DNA from 2 places in the Desulfovibrio intestinivivus genome. Region 2 is predicted to be linked to the other one. Evidence: riboswitches for the same ligand, from Rfam matches in the RefSeq annotation. Region 2 holds a riboswitch; the other holds the start of a gene.

The links. Region 2 has a riboswitch for cobalamin ahead of ACUZ9P_RS10890 (anaerobic ribonucleoside triphosphate reductase). Riboswitches for the same ligand answer to the same signal wherever they lie in the genome.
Region 1: it holds a riboswitch for cobalamin, as region 2 does, so the genes downstream of both, ACUZ9P_RS05130 (sirohydrochlorin cobaltochelatase) here and ACUZ9P_RS10890 (anaerobic ribonucleoside triphosphate reductase) in region 2, are expected to answer to the same signal.

Annotation. Positions count from the first base shown of each region.
Region 1 covers NZ_JBRBQT010000001.1:1,213,601-1,221,541, forward strand. The annotation lists gene ACUZ9P_RS05125 (30S ribosomal protein S1) at 1-790, opposite strand, end outside; cobalamin riboswitch at 1,007-1,227, shown strand; gene ACUZ9P_RS05130 (sirohydrochlorin cobaltochelatase) at 1,256-2,194, shown strand; gene ACUZ9P_RS05135 (hypothetical protein) at 2,374-2,949, opposite strand; gene ACUZ9P_RS05140 (hypothetical protein) at 3,192-3,611, opposite strand; gene ACUZ9P_RS05145 (phenylacetate--CoA ligase family protein) at 3,615-4,895, opposite strand; gene ACUZ9P_RS05150 (asparaginase) at 4,996-6,045, opposite strand; gene ACUZ9P_RS05155 (GNAT family N-acetyltransferase) at 6,070-6,636, opposite strand; gene ACUZ9P_RS05160 (MFS transporter) at 6,761-7,941, shown strand, end outside.
Region 2 covers NZ_JBRBQT010000001.1:2,529,390-2,537,330, forward strand. The annotation lists gene ACUZ9P_RS10880 (ABC transporter ATP-binding protein) at 1-70, shown strand, start outside; gene ACUZ9P_RS10885 (M16 family metallopeptidase) at 338-2,953, shown strand; cobalamin riboswitch at 3,559-3,737, shown strand; gene ACUZ9P_RS10890 (anaerobic ribonucleoside triphosphate reductase) at 3,860-6,115, shown strand; gene nrdD (anaerobic ribonucleoside-triphosphate reductase) at 6,168-6,338, shown strand; gene nrdG (anaerobic ribonucleoside-triphosphate reductase activating protein) at 6,331-6,846, shown strand; gene ACUZ9P_RS10905 (bacteriohemerythrin) at 6,938-7,941, opposite strand, start outside.

The DNA of each region.
Region 1 (7,941 bases), 1.3 Mb from region 2:
TGTTGTCGCGATCAAAGGAAAGCACCTTCAGGGTCAGTTCCTGACCGATGGTGATCATTTCCTTGGGATGGCGAATGCGCTTCCAGCTCATGTCGGTGATGTGTAGCAGGCCGTCGAGGCCGCCGAGGTCAACAAACACGCCGTATTCGGTGATGTTCTTGGCCTTACCGGTAACGATCTGGTTTTCTTCAAGGGTGCGCAGCAGATCCTGGCGTTTGGAATCGCGCTCCTCTTCAAGCAGCACGCGGCGAGAAACGATAACGTTGCTGCGGCGGCGGTTGATCTTGAGCACGCGGAATTCGAATTCCTGGTTGACCAGGGCATCCATATCCGGCACGGGGCGCAGATCCACATGTGAACCGGGCAAAAACGCTTCCACACCGCCGATGTCCACGGTGTAGCCACCCTTGATGCGGCGGACAATGTGGCCCTTGATGACCCGGTTGTTTTCCTGCACGTCTTCGAGCTGGTCGAACACCTGCATGCGCTTGGCTTTCTCGAAAGAAAGAGTGATGGTGCCGTCGTTTTCGTTCTTGCGAACAACGTAAACGTCAACACGATCGCCCACTTTGACGGAAATGTTGCCGGCGGGGTCGCGGAATTCTGCCGCGGGAATCTGCCCTTCGGACTTGAAGTTCACGTCAACAAGCACATTGTCATCATCCACGCGGACGATTTCGCCCTTCGTGATAGAGCCTTCCTCAAGATCGCCGAAATCGGGATTGAGGTAGTTTTCAAGGGCGCTTTCGAAATTGATTTCGTTGTCGTGCCCGGTTTCCAAACCTGCCATATGTCCAGCCTCCAAACATAATTTCCCCATAACAGGGAGGTGCTTTATTATCAGGATTTCATCAGAAGAACAAGAAAAAATACGCGCCAAATCGGCTTTAGCCGCCGAAAAATCGGGATTCCGCGCCGCTTTTGATGGCGCAGCCGTGGCCGCCCGCAAGGGGGATACCCTGCAAGGGCCTGCCTGGCGGGGCTTGCAGGGTATCCCCCCCTTGACTTTTATTGCCGCATGAATTGTTTTGAAAAAGTCGGCGGGGAATTCCGTTAAAATCGGAAACAGTCGCGCTGCGGTAAGAGGGAACGAAGCTTCATCGTTCCGCCACATGGCGGGGCGCTACAGCCAGTCGCGCGAGCGGCGAAGGCGAAGTCTAGGCAAGGGGCGCGAGGCCCCCATGCCCTCAAGTCCGAATATCCTCCGGCATTTCATCCAAACTTAACCCGTCAACGCGCCATTGAGGAGGTTGCCATGCTGCGTACTACGCCGCATTCCATTTTGCATTTTTTCACTCGTACTCTTTTGCCCATTTTTTTGTTGTGCGCCGTCATGGGCGCACCTGTGCTTGCCCCTGCCGCTGAATCCGGCGCGGAGAGCCCCAAGGCCGGAGTGCTGCTGGTGGCCTTTGGCACCAGCGTGCCCGAAGCCCTGGCTTCCATGAAGGCCGTGGATGCGGAGTTCAAGGCCGCTTTTCCCGGTCAGCCTGTGGTGTGGGCCTATACCTCGCAGATTATCCGCAAAAAAATAGCCGCCGAGGGGCATCCCGTGGGCGGCATCAGCGATGGCCTCGCCCAGCTTGCCAAGAATGGCGTCAAGGTCGTGCGCGTACAGTCGCTGCACGTCATGGCGGGCGAGGAGTTCAGCGAGCTTGAACGGGCCGTGCTTATCGATCTGCAAAAAAATTCGGGCCGCTTTGACTCCGTCTTTCTTGGTCGCCCCATGCTGGAATCGAAAAAAGACGCGCAGGAGCTCATTCAGGCCATCAGGGAAGACGTCAAGTCCCTGCGCGGCAAGGATGCAGCCCTGGTGCTCATGGGTCACGGCCAGAGTCATGGCCGCGCGGATCTGACGTTTGAAGGCACACGCGCCGTGTTCCACGATGCGGACAAGCGCGTGTTTATGGCGACAGTCGAGGGCGCACGCAGCGTGGACGATCTGCTGGTGGAACTCAAGGCCGCCAAGGTCAAGAAAGTGGTTATCGAGCCGCTCATGCTGGTGGCTGGCGACCATGCGCACAACGATCTGGCCGGGGATGAAGACGATTCCTGGGCCTCGAAGCTCAAGGCCGCAGGTTTCAAGGTGGAGACCAACCTCAAGGGTTTGGGCCAGATTGCCGGTGCACGCGCCATTCTGGTGCGCCATGCCCGCGAAGCTTTCGATGATCTGACCAAGGAACCCAAGAAGCAGTAGCGGGTCATTGCCTGCGCCGCACATGTGTTGCGGGAGCCGCATAAGCCGGGACAGCGCGCCCGGTTTGTGCGGCTCCCGCGTTTTTGGGCGGGAAAATGCTGAATGCGGGAGGTGCTGCTTCCGGCGTAGGATTTTCGGGAATTTTCGTGGGGTTCAGTGCGCTTGAGTCTGTTTGTGCCTCAAGCCTGGCGGGCCACCAGCCATGCCAGCATGCCGCCCTGCGCCGCAATAGCGGCCGCAAAGGCCAGCCAGCAGCCCCAGAGGGGCAATGCCTTGGGCGCAATGCCCGCAGCCAGCGCCAGCATGCCCTGAAATGCCCGTTTGAGCGGCCACAAAAGCGCCAGCCCCGCCCACACCGAGGCGCTCAGGGTAAAAACCTGCAATTCCTTGATTTCCCACAGCCCCACCAGCGAAGCGTACAGATCCACCTTGCCCGCATTATAGGCATTACCGATGAGTTCCAGCCTGTCCAGAGCCGGGCCGTCAGTGCAGCTTGCGCCAAGAATAAAAAAGATGCCCACAAGCCCGAGAAACAGCAGCAGGAAAAGGCCAAAGGTGCGCATCTGCCAGCGGGAATGCGCTACGCCCGCAAAATCGCCCATGCGTCGCGCAAAAAAATGCAGGGGAATAGCCAGAAGCGGTACAGGAATGATAAGCAGGCCCAACCCTGGCCGCACCAGTGCAAACGCCCCCCCTGCAAGCATAAGATAGCCTGCAAGCGAGATGAAGGATGCGGGTGAGGCGGCAAGGGGCATACGCGCTCCAGTGTCGGCGGTTCTGGCGCGTAGAACAGGGGCGCGCTCGCATTAAATCCTATGCCAAAAAGGGGGAAAGGTCTATGCGGCAAGGGAACTTGCGATAATTTGCCGGGGCGGAGCGCCCGCGCGGCAATGCAGGAGTCCGCCGTCGGGCAAGGGACTGGATTTCGGGCTCAACGTTCTGAGCTGGCACTGGGGGCTAACACACTGAGGCGGCGACTTTAGCCTGATGTTTTGGCCTAGCGTTCGGGCGTGGAGAGAAAGGCGGGCATGCTGGCCGCAGCCCCCCGGCAGGATGCCTCATCAGGGGCAAAGCAGCACAGGATGGCGCACCATGATCCGCCATCGCGCTGTTGCGCCACGCAGCGGTCAAGCTGCCTGTCGGGGCAACTGGCAGCTGGGGCAAGGTCGGGCAGGGCAGCGCGGCAGGCAGCTTCAAGCCGCAGACATTCGGCTTGCGCCTGATACTGCCCCTTTCCCTGATATTTTGCTGTGTTGGCGTGTCGGGCGCACCATGCGGGGCTGTCCACCTCTGCTATCTCTCTCGCGGACGCAGCGGGAGCCAAGAGGCAAAAGGCCAGCAGGCATGCGGCGGCAAAGCCAATGATAAAGGCGCAGGGCAAAAACCCCGCGCCAGTGTAATCAATATGTTTTGCCACGGCCTAGCGCTTGTCCACCACGCGTTTGGATTTGCTGAAGGTACGCGGCAGGCTGGCGTAGTCCGCCACGTTCACGGAAACGCGGGCCATGATGGCCTTGTGCAGGCGGGTTTCAAGCTCATGGGCCAGGGCGGCATCGTTGCCTGCGGTCTGGCCCTGCCCGCGTTCCACGGTGAGGGCCAGATGGTCGAGGGAGCGCTCGTCGCGGGTGAGTTCCACCTGATATTCACCGCCAAGTTCCGCAAACTGGCCGATAACTTCCATGAGCTGACCGGGGTAGATGTTTACGCCACGGTAAATGATCATGTCGTCCGAGCGCCCGAGAATGCGGTCATGGCGCGGCATGGCAAGGCCGCACGAGCATTGACCCGGCAGCAGGCGCGAAAGATCGTGAGTGCGGTAGCGCAGCAGGGGCACGGCCTCCTTGCACAGGCTGGTCACGACCATTTCGCCCACTTCGCCCTCGGCAACTGGCTGCATGGTGGCGGGGTCGAGCACTTCAATGATGAAGAGGTCGGCCCAGTAGTGCAGGCCTTCGTGGGCGTCGCAGTCGATGGCGGTGCCGGGGCCGTACATTTCGGTCATGCCGCCGATGTCGTAACAGCCCTCAAGGCCGAGCTTGCTTTCAATGGCGAGGCGCATCTTTTCACTGCGGGTTTCTGAACCGCAGACCATGCGCTTGAGCTTGATCTTGCCGCGCAGGTCGGCGCGTTCCACTTCTTCTGCCAGCAGCAGGGCCATGGATGCCGTGGCCGTAAAGCCCGTGGCCCCAAGATCCTGCAAAAGCTGCAAGTGCATTTCAAGATTGCCAGGCCCCACAGGCACGGTGAGCATGCCAAGCCGTTCGCTGCCCGCCTGAAAGCCCGCGCCCGCCGTCCACAGGCCGTAGCCCACGGCAAGCTGCATGCGGTCTTCGGGGGTAAAGCCCGCCAGCTCAAAGCAGCGGGCGATCTGGAGGCTGAACGTATCAATGTCGCGCTGGGTGTAGGCGAGAATTTTGCGTTTGCCCGTGGTGCCGCTGGAGGCATGGATGCGCGCCACGTCACGCGGCGGCACGCACAGGAGCGGCAGGGGATAGCCCTCGCGCAGGTCTTCCACGTCGCAGGTGGGCAGGCGGCGCAGGTCGTCCAGGCTTGTGATGTCGTCCGGCTTTAGGCCGCATGCTTCCAGCTTTGCCCTGTACTGGGGCGAATTCCAGGCCTGACGCACGGTGTAGCGCAGACCTTCAAGCTGTTTCTGGCGGATATCCTCATCGGTGAGCTGGGGAATAAAGCGATACGACATGAAGCTCTCCTGATTCCATTGGGGTCATGGGCTTGAAAAGAAAATAAACCACACACTGCGGTTTTTTTGCGCCGCAGGCAAGCCCAAAGGGCGCTGCTGCCTACAGTTTGGCCCCAAGGGCAAACACTTCGCGCACCGAAAGCATGCGCTGTGCCGGTTCGGCGTCCTTTTGCTGTTCCAGCGCCAGCATGAGCAGCACGCGGGCCTTGGCGGGCGAAAGCATGCCGCCGGGCACAAAGCCCTCGTATTCATCAAGGGGCGTTACAGGGCCGGAACCGGTACGGCTGCACCGGATAACGGGGATGCCCCCGGCAATGGCCTGCCGCAGCTCATGGCGCACGGCATCGGGCATGGAACCGTTGCCCATGCCAGCCAGCACTATGCCCGCGCTGCGTTCCACGGAATAGCGCACAAGATCAACAGGCATGCCCGCGCAACCGTAGATCACATCCACGCGAGGCAGATTTTTACGGCCTGCAAGTTCGGCAAAGGTTCCGGCCAGAGCGGGATCTTCCTCCCCGCCGTAGTAAAACTGGGGTTCGCCGTTGATAACACGGCCAAGGCAGCCCGATTCCAGCGCGCGGAAGGCTTCCACATCAAGCGTGGCGACTTTTACAGCCGTGCGGGCCGAGAGCACCCGGCTGTTCATGACCAGCAGCGCGCCGCGCGCCTGCGCCTGGGGGCAGGCCGCCACGGCCACGGCATCGCGTATGTTGATGGGGCCGTCCGCGCTCAGCGAGGTGGAGGGGCGCATGGAGCCGGTCAGCACAACGGGCTTGGGGCTGGCAAGGGTGAGGTGCAGATAGAAGGCCGATTCTTCCAGCGTGTCTGTACCGTGGGTCAGCACCACGCCGCAGATTTCTGGGTCGTCCAGAGCCTTGGCGCACTGCTCGCCCAGCATGGCCCAATGCTCGGGGGTGATGTTCTCGCTGGGCAGGTTGCCGCATTGCACACTGGTGATGCGGGCCACGCCCTCAATGCCGGGCAGGGTTTCGAGCATGCTGTCAACGGTGAGCACCCCCGCCTGATAGCTGATCTGCTCAAGCGGCGTGGGGGCAACGCCCGCAATGGTGCCGCCCGTGGCAATAAGGGCCACCTTGGGCAAGGAGGTTGCGCTGGAACTGGCCGATGACGAAGAATGATTGCTCATGGTGGCTCCTGCGGCGCGCTTTGCCTAGGGACGGCAGGTTGCAGCCGCTTTGTCTTGAACAGTGTGCGCCGCAGCCCAGAGCATGTCTGTCTGCGGTTCGTTGGTATGCGGGCAGATGCTGCGCCCGGCGGGGATAAACCCCATGCGGGCATAAAATGCCAGGGCACGGCTGTTTTTTTCGTACACGGAACAGCGGAGGCTGGCGTTCTTTTGATCGGGAAGTTCAGCCAGCACCTGCTCCTGCACCAGTTCCAGCAGTTGCCGCCCAAGGCCTTTGCCCCACCAGCGAGGCAGCACGAACAATCCCGCCAGATACGTGCTGTTGTCATCCGGTAGGGTTGCGGCAAATGCGGCGGGCTCTCCATCGGCGGTAAGCAATAAAACCTGAGATGAAGGCAGGTAGTGCTCCGCCATAACCGCCCGTTGTCCGCGCCAGAACGCGGCAGGCACAAAGTCATGTCCTGCCAGAGAGGCCGCCAGCCAGATATCGGCGCAGGTCGAGTAATCCTTGGTAGATGCGGCCCTGACTGTTGTTGCAGCCGGGTGTGGTGCGGCATGCCCCGCGTGTGTGTGGAAACGTGTCGTTTTCATGGCCTCCCTCTGCTTAAGCGAGCCAGTGCAGCGCGTCAACCGCCGGGAACGCAGTGCAGTCCCCGCGCTTGTGAAGCCGCGCGCGTTGCTTGGATTTGGAACAACATTGGTGTAGCGTGCCGCAATGGACAAAAAGAAAATACTCCTCGTGTCGTTAGGGCATTTGTCGTGCGATATTAACGGCGGAGCCTTGCCCGCCATACTGCCGTTTTTGCGGTCGGCTTTTGATTTGAGCTATCAGGCCACGGGCGGGCTGATGTTTGCATACTCCTGCCTGTCGTCCATGATCCAGCCGCTGTTCGGCCTGCTTTCAGACAGGTTTTCCAAACCCTGGTTCATCCCCGTGGGCGTGCTGCTGGCGGGCTGCGGCCTCGCGGCCATTGGCTGGATGCCCGGCTACTGGGGGATTTTTGCGGCTATCGGCCTGAGCGGCATTGGGGCGGCCCTGTTCCACCCGGAAGGGGCGCGTTTTGCCAATGCGGTGTCGGGGCAGAACAAGGGCACGGGCATGAGCCTGTTTTCCATTGGCGGCAATGGAGGCTTTGTGCTGGGGCCGCTGCTGGCAACCGCCTGCCTTGGGGCTTTTGGCCTGACGGGAACAACGGTTTTCGCCATACTGGCCGTGATAACGGCGAGCATCTTGGTGTGGTCCATCGCCCGCATGGGCGCTACCAAAAAAGTGGGCGCGGCGGCAGGCGGCAAGGCCGGGCCAGCCCTTGCGGCGGAAGGGGAAACCCCCGGCGAGAACAACTGGCGCGAATTTTCTAAGCTGACGGTCTCGATCGTTACCCGTTCCATCACCTTTGTGGGCTTTAACACCTTTATTCCGCTCTACTGGGTCAGCGCCTTCGGGCAGTCCACGGCAACAGGCGCGGTGGCCCTGACCTTTTTTAGCGTATGCGGTGTTATCAGCAACTTTTTCGGCGGGATGCTTTCTGACAGATTTGGCTACCGCGCTGTTATTCGCGGAGTATTCGCCCTGTTGCCGCCAGTGGTGGCGGTATTCAGCCTGAGCAACAACCTGTACGCGGCATGGGCCTTGCTGCCGCTGCTGGGATTTGTGCTGTACGCGCCCTTCAGCGCGCAGGTTGTGCTGGGCCAGCAGTATCTTGCCAAGAACATCGGCTTTGCCTCAGGCATTACCCTTGGCCTGGCAACCAGCCTTGGCGGCGTGGTGGCCCCGCTGCTCGGCTGGATTGCAGACAACTACGGCATGCCAGCCACCTTTCAGTCGCTGGCGGCGCTTTCCATTGTGGGCGCGATTTTTGCCTATTCCCTCAAACCCGTAACCGTGAAGAAGGAAAA
Region 2 (7,941 bases):
CGTGCTTGAAGGCCCTGGACGCGAACTGCTTGAAAACCCCAAGGTCAAGGACGCCTACCTCGGCGGCTAGACCTTCTCCTGATTACAAACAGCGTTGATCTGATCAGCGCTCAAACCGGCGATCACATGACTGCCGGTTTTTTGTTGCTGAAAACTTCGGCAAATTCAACATGGCCACGACCTCATGAAGCCGGGCCGACGGGTTTGGTAAAAGACAGCAGCTTGCCACCCCGTGCCGGGGGTATTAGTATTCAAGTCGGTTAAAACAGTCCGGGAGCAGGGCGGGGCAATCCATCGCCGCTGCACCCTTGCGACTGCAAATCCATAAGGAGCAAACATGCAACGCATACTTCTGTTATTGCCCCTGCTGCTGGCCTTGCTGGCTGGCGCGGCCTCTGCGGCTCCGGGCGAACAGCGAACCCTGACCAAACTGCCCAACGGGCTTTCCGTGTATATCATCAAGGACAGCCGCTTTCCTCTGGTGGCAACGCGCCTTTACGTGCGCACCGGGTCGGCCAATGAGGACGCCAAGCAGGCTGGCATCAGCCATCTGCTTGAGCACATGGTCTTCAAAGGTACAGAGCATCGGCCCAAGGGCCAGGTGGCGCGCGATGTGGAAGCCCTTGGCGGCTACCTCAACGCGGCCACCAGCTTTGACAAGACATGGTACATGACGGACATGCCCGCCGCCCACTGGCGTATGGGCATGGACGTGGTGAAAGAAATGGCCTTTCAGGCCTCTCTGGATCCCAAGGAGCTGGAGTCGGAAAAAGAAGTGGTGATTTCCGAGCTTGAGCGCGATCAGGATTCGCCCATGAGCAGGCTGTTTGAAAGCCTGCAGGTGTCCACACTCCAGAACACCCCCTACGGGCGACCCATCATTGGTTTTAAGGAAACCGTGCGCGCCATCACTGCCGATGACCTTCGCGCCTATGTGAAGCGCTGGTATCAGCCGCAAAACATGATGCTGCTGGTGGCGGGCGATATTGATCCGCAAGCTGTGATGCATCACGCGCAGGAACTTTTTGGCGGCATGGCCAACACCAACGATGCTGTTACGCCGCCGCAGGTCGATTTGCTTACTGCCCCCGGCGGTCAGCGTGTTGAAGTGGTGCGCGGCCCCTGGAACAAGGTCTATCTGGGCATGGCCTTTCCTGCGCCAGCCTTGCGGGACCTGCGCTCTGTGGATCTGGACGTGCTGAGCTACCTGCTTGGCGGCGACGGCACCTCGCTGCTGAGCCGCAAATACGAGTATGAAAAGCAGCTTGTGGACAGCATCAGCGTGGGCAACATGAGCCTTGCGCGCGCGGGCATGCTGTACATTACAGCCAATATGGCCCCGGAAAAGCTGGAGGCCTTCTGGCAGGGGCTGACCACAGATCTTGCCAAACTCAAGGCCGCAGACTTCAAACCCGAGGCCCTCAAGCGCGCCCGCTACAATCTTGAAGACAGCATGGACCGCTCGGCGGAAACGCTCAACGGTCTGGCCTCCTGGCTGGGCAGCGTCCAGTTTGAACTGGGCGGCGATGTGGCGGAACAAAATCTGCGCTTCACCCAGCGTAATGTTTCGCAGCCGCAGGTGCAGCAGGCCATTGACCTCTGGTTTGACCCCAGCAGGGCGCGGGTGCGTGTGCTCGCGCCTGAGAATGCCAAGCTGCCCGATCTGGAAGCCGTGCTGCAAAAGAACTGGCCCGGCAGCGCCGCTGCCAAAACTGCGCAGCAGGCTTCGGCCAGTGCGGGTCAGCAGGAAGTGGTCGATCTGGGGCAGGGACGTACCGTCATTCTTATTCCTGATGCCACTGTGCCCTATGTGGCGGTTGATCTCATGCTGCCCGGCGGCAACGCCCTGCTGAAGCCTGACCAGCAAGGGCTGGCAGAACTGACGGCCAGCACCCTTGGCGATGGCAGCGGCAAACTGGACGCCCAGGCCATGGAACGCTATTTCGCCGACCGCGCGGCATCACTCTCCGCCAAGGCGGGCCTGCAAACCTTTACCGTGTCCCTGACCGGCCCGGCCCGGTTCAATGCCGATTATTTCTCCATGCTGGGCGAGGTTCTGGGCAAGCCCCGCTTTGAAGCCAAGGAAATCAAGCGTGAAGCGGAAAACATGAAGGCCGCCATCCGCCAGCGGGCAGACAGGCCCACCTCCTTCCTGTTCTCGCGCGTGAATCCCTTCATCTTCCCCGGCGGGCAGCCCTACGGCTACGACAGCCTGGGGACGGAAGCGAACCTTTCCAAGTTTACGCCCAAGGATGTACGCTCGTTCTGGGACAAGCAGCTCGTGCAGCCCTGGGTGCTGGCAGTGGCAGGCGATTTTGACCGCGAGGCCGTGCTGGCCTTTGCCCGCACATTGCCCGCGCCAGACAAAAAGGATTTCTCCTTGCCCGCCCCCTCGTGGGGTGATGCCCGCAACCTTGATCTGCATCTGCCGGGGCGCAATCAGGCCCACGTGCTCCAGATGTTCAAGGCTGTGCCCTACACCAGCCCGGACGCCCCGGCACTCATGCTTTTGCAGTCTGTGCTTTCCGGGCAGAGCGGCCTGCTGTTCAGCCAGATGCGCGATGAGCAGGGCCTTGGGTACACGGTCACGGCATTTTACCGCGCCATGCCTCAGGCTGGCATGATGGCTTTTTATATTGGCACTACGCCTGACAAGGTGGCGCAGGCGCGTGAAGGCTTTGCCAAGATTATTGCTGATATCAAGGCAAAACCCCTGCCTACGGAACTGCTCGAGGCCGGGGCCAACCGCCTGCTTGGCGAATACTACCGCGACAAGCAAAGCCTTGATTCCCGCGCGGGCGTGGCCGCCACAGACGCCGTGCTGGGCCTGCCCCGCGATTTCAGCAAGTCGCTCATCGACAAAGCAGCCAAGCTGACCCCTGCGGATATTCAGGCTGTGGCGCAGAAGTATCTGGACGACAAGAACCTCTACAACATGATCCTGCTGCCGTAGGCGGCGTTTCGGGTTTATTGACGGGCTGCATCGGGTATCCGATTGCGCTTCCCTGCAAATTGGCGGTGGAAGCGGAGTTGGGCCGATGCGGCCCCTTGTGTTGCTTGGCTGTTACGAAATGCTCAATCACTGTTTGCGCGTACAAAAAAAGTTTTTATAAACGATATCTTCGGCAAGGGGCGGGCAAATAAAAATGTCAAGTCCGAGGTAAGTCCCCTTACGTGGGGGAGGCCGTCTTGAAAACCCGGCGTGGGTAGAGTAAGTTCTTGTCTGCGTTACGGGAACTGCTTTCTGAGGAAAGCTCGCCAGGTATCGGCTGCGGTCGCAGTGCCGGTGCCTGGGCGGCAGCGCCATGCGGGCATGATGCCTGAATTCATGACGAAATGTTCCAGCAACGCCAATCAAAGCCACACATGTTGCGGGTCAGGTTGCCTGATCTGGCTCTAGTCAGGGCGAACTTTTTTGTTCCCGCCCTCACTGTTTTGCGGCCTTGATGTAGTGAAAAAATGGGCAGGCAAGAAAATTCAATAGTGAATTCGCAGTGTTGCTACGGCACTAGGAGAGCTTTTTTGCGTGCATTTATTGACAGGGTGCAATTCTTTTGAGATTTTCTAGACATTGAAAGCGCCATGGAGCTTAATAGGGAATTCCCGTGAAATTCGGGAGCGGACCCGCCGCCGTGTGCCTGTTCAAAACCGCTTTTCCTCGCGTGTCACTGGATAAAACCGGGAAGGCCGAAAAGCGGCAGGCAAGCCGGAAGACCTACTTTCAACCGTTCTAAGAAAGTGGAGCATCTGCAACGGGCTTTTGCAGATGAACCGTCAGAAAAAGGCCATTGATGGCCTCTCCGCCCGTTTTGTTCGGGCGCCCTTTTTGTTCATAGCCCACACGTTTGGAGCGAAGTTCATGCTCGCCAGCATTATTAAGCGCGACGGCACGGAAGTGCCTTTTGATTCGGTCAAGATTCTCAATGCCATCACCAAGGCCAATCAGGCAGTTGGCGGTGAAGACATGTCCCCCACTGACCTGCTGTTTGTCACCGAAAAGGTGTGCAAAAAGCTGGAGTCGCGCTGCCTCAAGCATGTGGAAGAAATTCAGGATGTTGTTGAAGAAACCCTGATTCAGTACGACTACGCCAAAAGCGCCAAGGCTTACATTCTGTACCGGGCCGAGCATACGAAAATCCGTAATGCGGAATCGTATCTCATGGATATCTATAAAAAACTTACGTATTCCCCGGCCCTGCAGGAAGACATCAAGCGCGAGAACGCCAATATCGATGGCGATACGGCCATGGGCACCATGCTCAAGTATGGTTCCGAGGGCTCAAAATTCTTCATCGATAACTACATTCTGCCCAAGGATGCATCTGCCGCGCATCTTAACGGCGATATCCACATTCACGACAAAGATTTTTACATGCTCACGGAAACGTGCTGCCAGATTGACCTTATCCCCCTGTTTAAAAATGGTTTTTCCACGGGGCACGGGCATTTGCGCGAGCCCAATTCCATTGAGAGCTACTCGGCCCTTGCCTGCATTGCCATTCAGGCCAACCAGAATGAAATGCACGGCGGCCAGAGTGTGCCGCATTTTGACTTTGCCATGGCCGAAGGCGTTATCAAAACCTACCGCAAGGAATATGAGCGCGCCTTTGCCGCCTTTTTGCGCATTGCCCAGAATCTGGAAGAGCAGGCAGCCATTGACGCCGCCAGAGAAACCATCGCACTGTTGCCCGAAGGCCCACGCCTTGGCACCTGCGATGCCTTTGGAGAAGCTCTTGTGGCGGCTGCCCCCGAGGCCCAGCGCGAACTTGTAACGCGCGCGCATGCCTATGCTGCCGGCGAAGCCTTCAAATACACAGAGCGCCGCACCTATCAGGCCATGGAAGCCCTGATCCACAACCTGAACACCATGAATTCCCGCGCAGGCGCGCAGGTGCCTTTCAGCTCCATCAACTACGGCACGGATGTTTCTGCCGAGGGCCGCATAGTTGTCAAAAACTTGCTGCGCGCCACCAAGGCCGGGCTTGGCAATGGGGAAACCTCCATTTTCCCCGTGCAGATTTTCAAGGTGAAGTCCGGGGTCAACTATAATCCCGAAGATCCCAACTACGATCTTTTCAAGCAGGCTATGGATGTTTCCGCCATGCGGCTCTTCCCCAATTTCAGCTTTCTTGATGCGCCGTACAACCTCCAGTACTACCATCCGGACGACTATAATACGGAAGTGGCGTACATGGGCTGCCGCACACGTGTGCTTGGCAACGTGTACGACAAGGACAGGCAGGTTACGTGCGGTCGCGGTAATCTGAGCTTTACGTCCATCAACCTTCCCCGGCTTGGGCTGGATGCGCGCGGTGATATCAGCCGTTTCTACGCTCTGCTGGACGACAAGATCGATCTGGTGTTCCGCCAGTTGCTGCACCGGCTCAAGATCCAGAGCGCCAAAAAGGTGCGTAACTATCCCTTCCTCATGGGCGAGGGCATCTGGCTTGATTCCGACAAACTGGGTTGGGACGACAGCATTGAAGAAGTGCTCAAGCACGGCACACTGACCGTGGGCTTTATCGGCCTTGCCGAAACGCTCAAGGCTCTTGTGGGCCAGCACCACGGCGAAAGCGAAGATGCCCAGAAGCTTGGCATTGAGATTGTTACGCATCTGCGCAAGCGGTGCGATGACGAAGCTGAAAAGACAGGGCTCAATTTTTCACTCATCGCCACCCCGGCGGAAAGCCTGAGCGGGCGCTTTGTCAATCTCGACAAGGAAAAGTTCGGCAGCATCCCCGGCATCACTGACAGGGATTACTACACCAACTCGTTCCACGTGCCGGTGTACTGCCCCATCAAGGCCTTTAAAAAGATACAGATCGAGGCTCCGTACCACGCGCTGACCAATGCGGGCCACATCACCTATGTGGAGCTGGATGGCGATACCTGCAAAAACCTTGAGGCCTTTGAGAGCATCATCCGTTTTATGCACGATAATGGCGTTGGCTACGGCTCCATCAACCATCCCCTGGATCGCGACCCTGTCTGCGGCTATGTGGGTGTGATCAATGGCGCCTGCCCCCGTTGCGGCCGTAAGGAAGGCGAAGGCGTGAGTGCCGAGCTGCTTAAAGAACTGCGTAAAAAATACCCGCACACCCCCAAGTGGGACTAGCGGTCATATACAATTTTCATCAACTTTTGCTGATAGAACAAGGAGAGCGAAAATGCTAATGAAATCGCGTCTGTTCGAGGAAACCAAGCCCGCGCAGAAACTTGTGGGCCAGGATGTGGGTTTTGAACGTACCCGCCGCATCACCGGTTACCTTGTGGGAACGCTTGACCGTTTCAACAACGCCAAGCGCTCGGAAGAGCGCGATCGTGTCAAGCATGCCTGAATCCGGTAATGCCGGGGTCATGCGGCTGTCAGGCATTGTGGAAGAATCCATAGTGGACGGCCCGGGCCTGAGGTATGTCTTGTTCACGCAGGGTTGCCCGCATCACTGCAAAGGGTGCCACAATCCGCAGACGCACGACTTTGAGGGCGGCTTTCCGTTTACGGCGGAGGCCGCCCTTGCCCAGCTTGGGGAGAACCCTCTCCTGGCGGGCGTGACGCTGTCTGGCGGGGAGCCCTTTGAGCAGGCCCAGGCGCTCTGCGCCGTGGCCGAGGGTGTACAGGCCATGCGCAAAAATGTGATCACCTACACGGGGTACACATTCGAAGCCCTGCTTGCCCGCAATGACTCTTGGACAAACCGGCTGCTGGAACTGACGGATGTTCTTGTGGATGGCCCCTATGTGGAAAGCCTCCGCGACCTTGAGCTGCAGTTCAGGGGCAGTTCAAACCAGCGCCTCCTTGACCGCGCTGCCCGAGAACGAATAGCGGCAGAACTGCTCAGCCGTTGAACTTTTTGCGAGTCCTGACAGTTTGCTCTGCCGATCGCGTCTGTTCCCCGCTTTTAGCGGGGTTTTTTATTGGGGTTTGGCCGCAGAAGGCTTACTGCTCTGGTGTGGGCTTTGTGCCGGTCACATATGAGGCAAAACCCACATCCATCTGCTGTATATGATCCACCAGCCAGGTTTTCAGGTATTCCAGCAGGGCAATATCAATAAAAGCCTTGTCGTCAAGCACGGCCTCCCTGAGTTCTGTCACTGTTTTTCTGAAACTCTGGTGTACTTCAATGTGCCGTGCTGTGAGCGGATAAGCCGTGCGGCTGAAGAATATTTCTTCTGTGGCAAAATGGCTAAAGGCATAGCCCGTCAGATCATCAAGAATTTCGAGCAGCAGACTTTTATCGCAGCCTTTCTGCATTCCACGGTGTAGTTTGTTGATGTACGAAAGCAAGAGCTTGTGCTGGCCGTCAATGACGGGAATGTTCGTGTTGTAGCGGCTATCCCAGGGGAAGGCCTCTGCAAGCGTAGTATCTGCTTCGTCTTTGTCAGTGTCAGCTGTGCCCAAAAGCTGGCTGGCGTGCAGCAATATGCATTCGCTATGGTGGAGCACCGCAGAAAGGTCAAGAATTTGCTCCGTGATGTGCGGGCGGTCCACAGGTAACACACTGCCCGCATCAGCAGCTGTAGCCAGGTCATTCAATTCAGATTGGGCTTTGCGCAGCGCCGCAAGGGCAGTCTGCTGCGTCTGCATGTCCACAACGCGCCTTTCGCGCAGTTCCTGAATTTCCTGCCGGAGTTTGGCTGCTGTTTCGCGCGCCTCGGCAAGATCGTGGCGAAGCGTGGCCTCTCTGGCATTGAGGCTGTCTTCCAGAGCGCGCACAACATCGCAGGCCGTGGGTATGGACGGAATTTCAGCGCAGCCTGGCTGCGCGAGGGCAGCTACGACTGTGCGCAAGGGAAGCAGGAGGTAGCGGTAGAGCAGCACAAGGCCGCAGAAGGAAAAAATCAGGGAGAGGACAACAGCAAGCCGAGAAAAGGGCGGGGTGAGCTGCATGGCGATAATGCCAGCCAAGGGAGCAATAATCAGAAAAATGATTGGAACGCCCA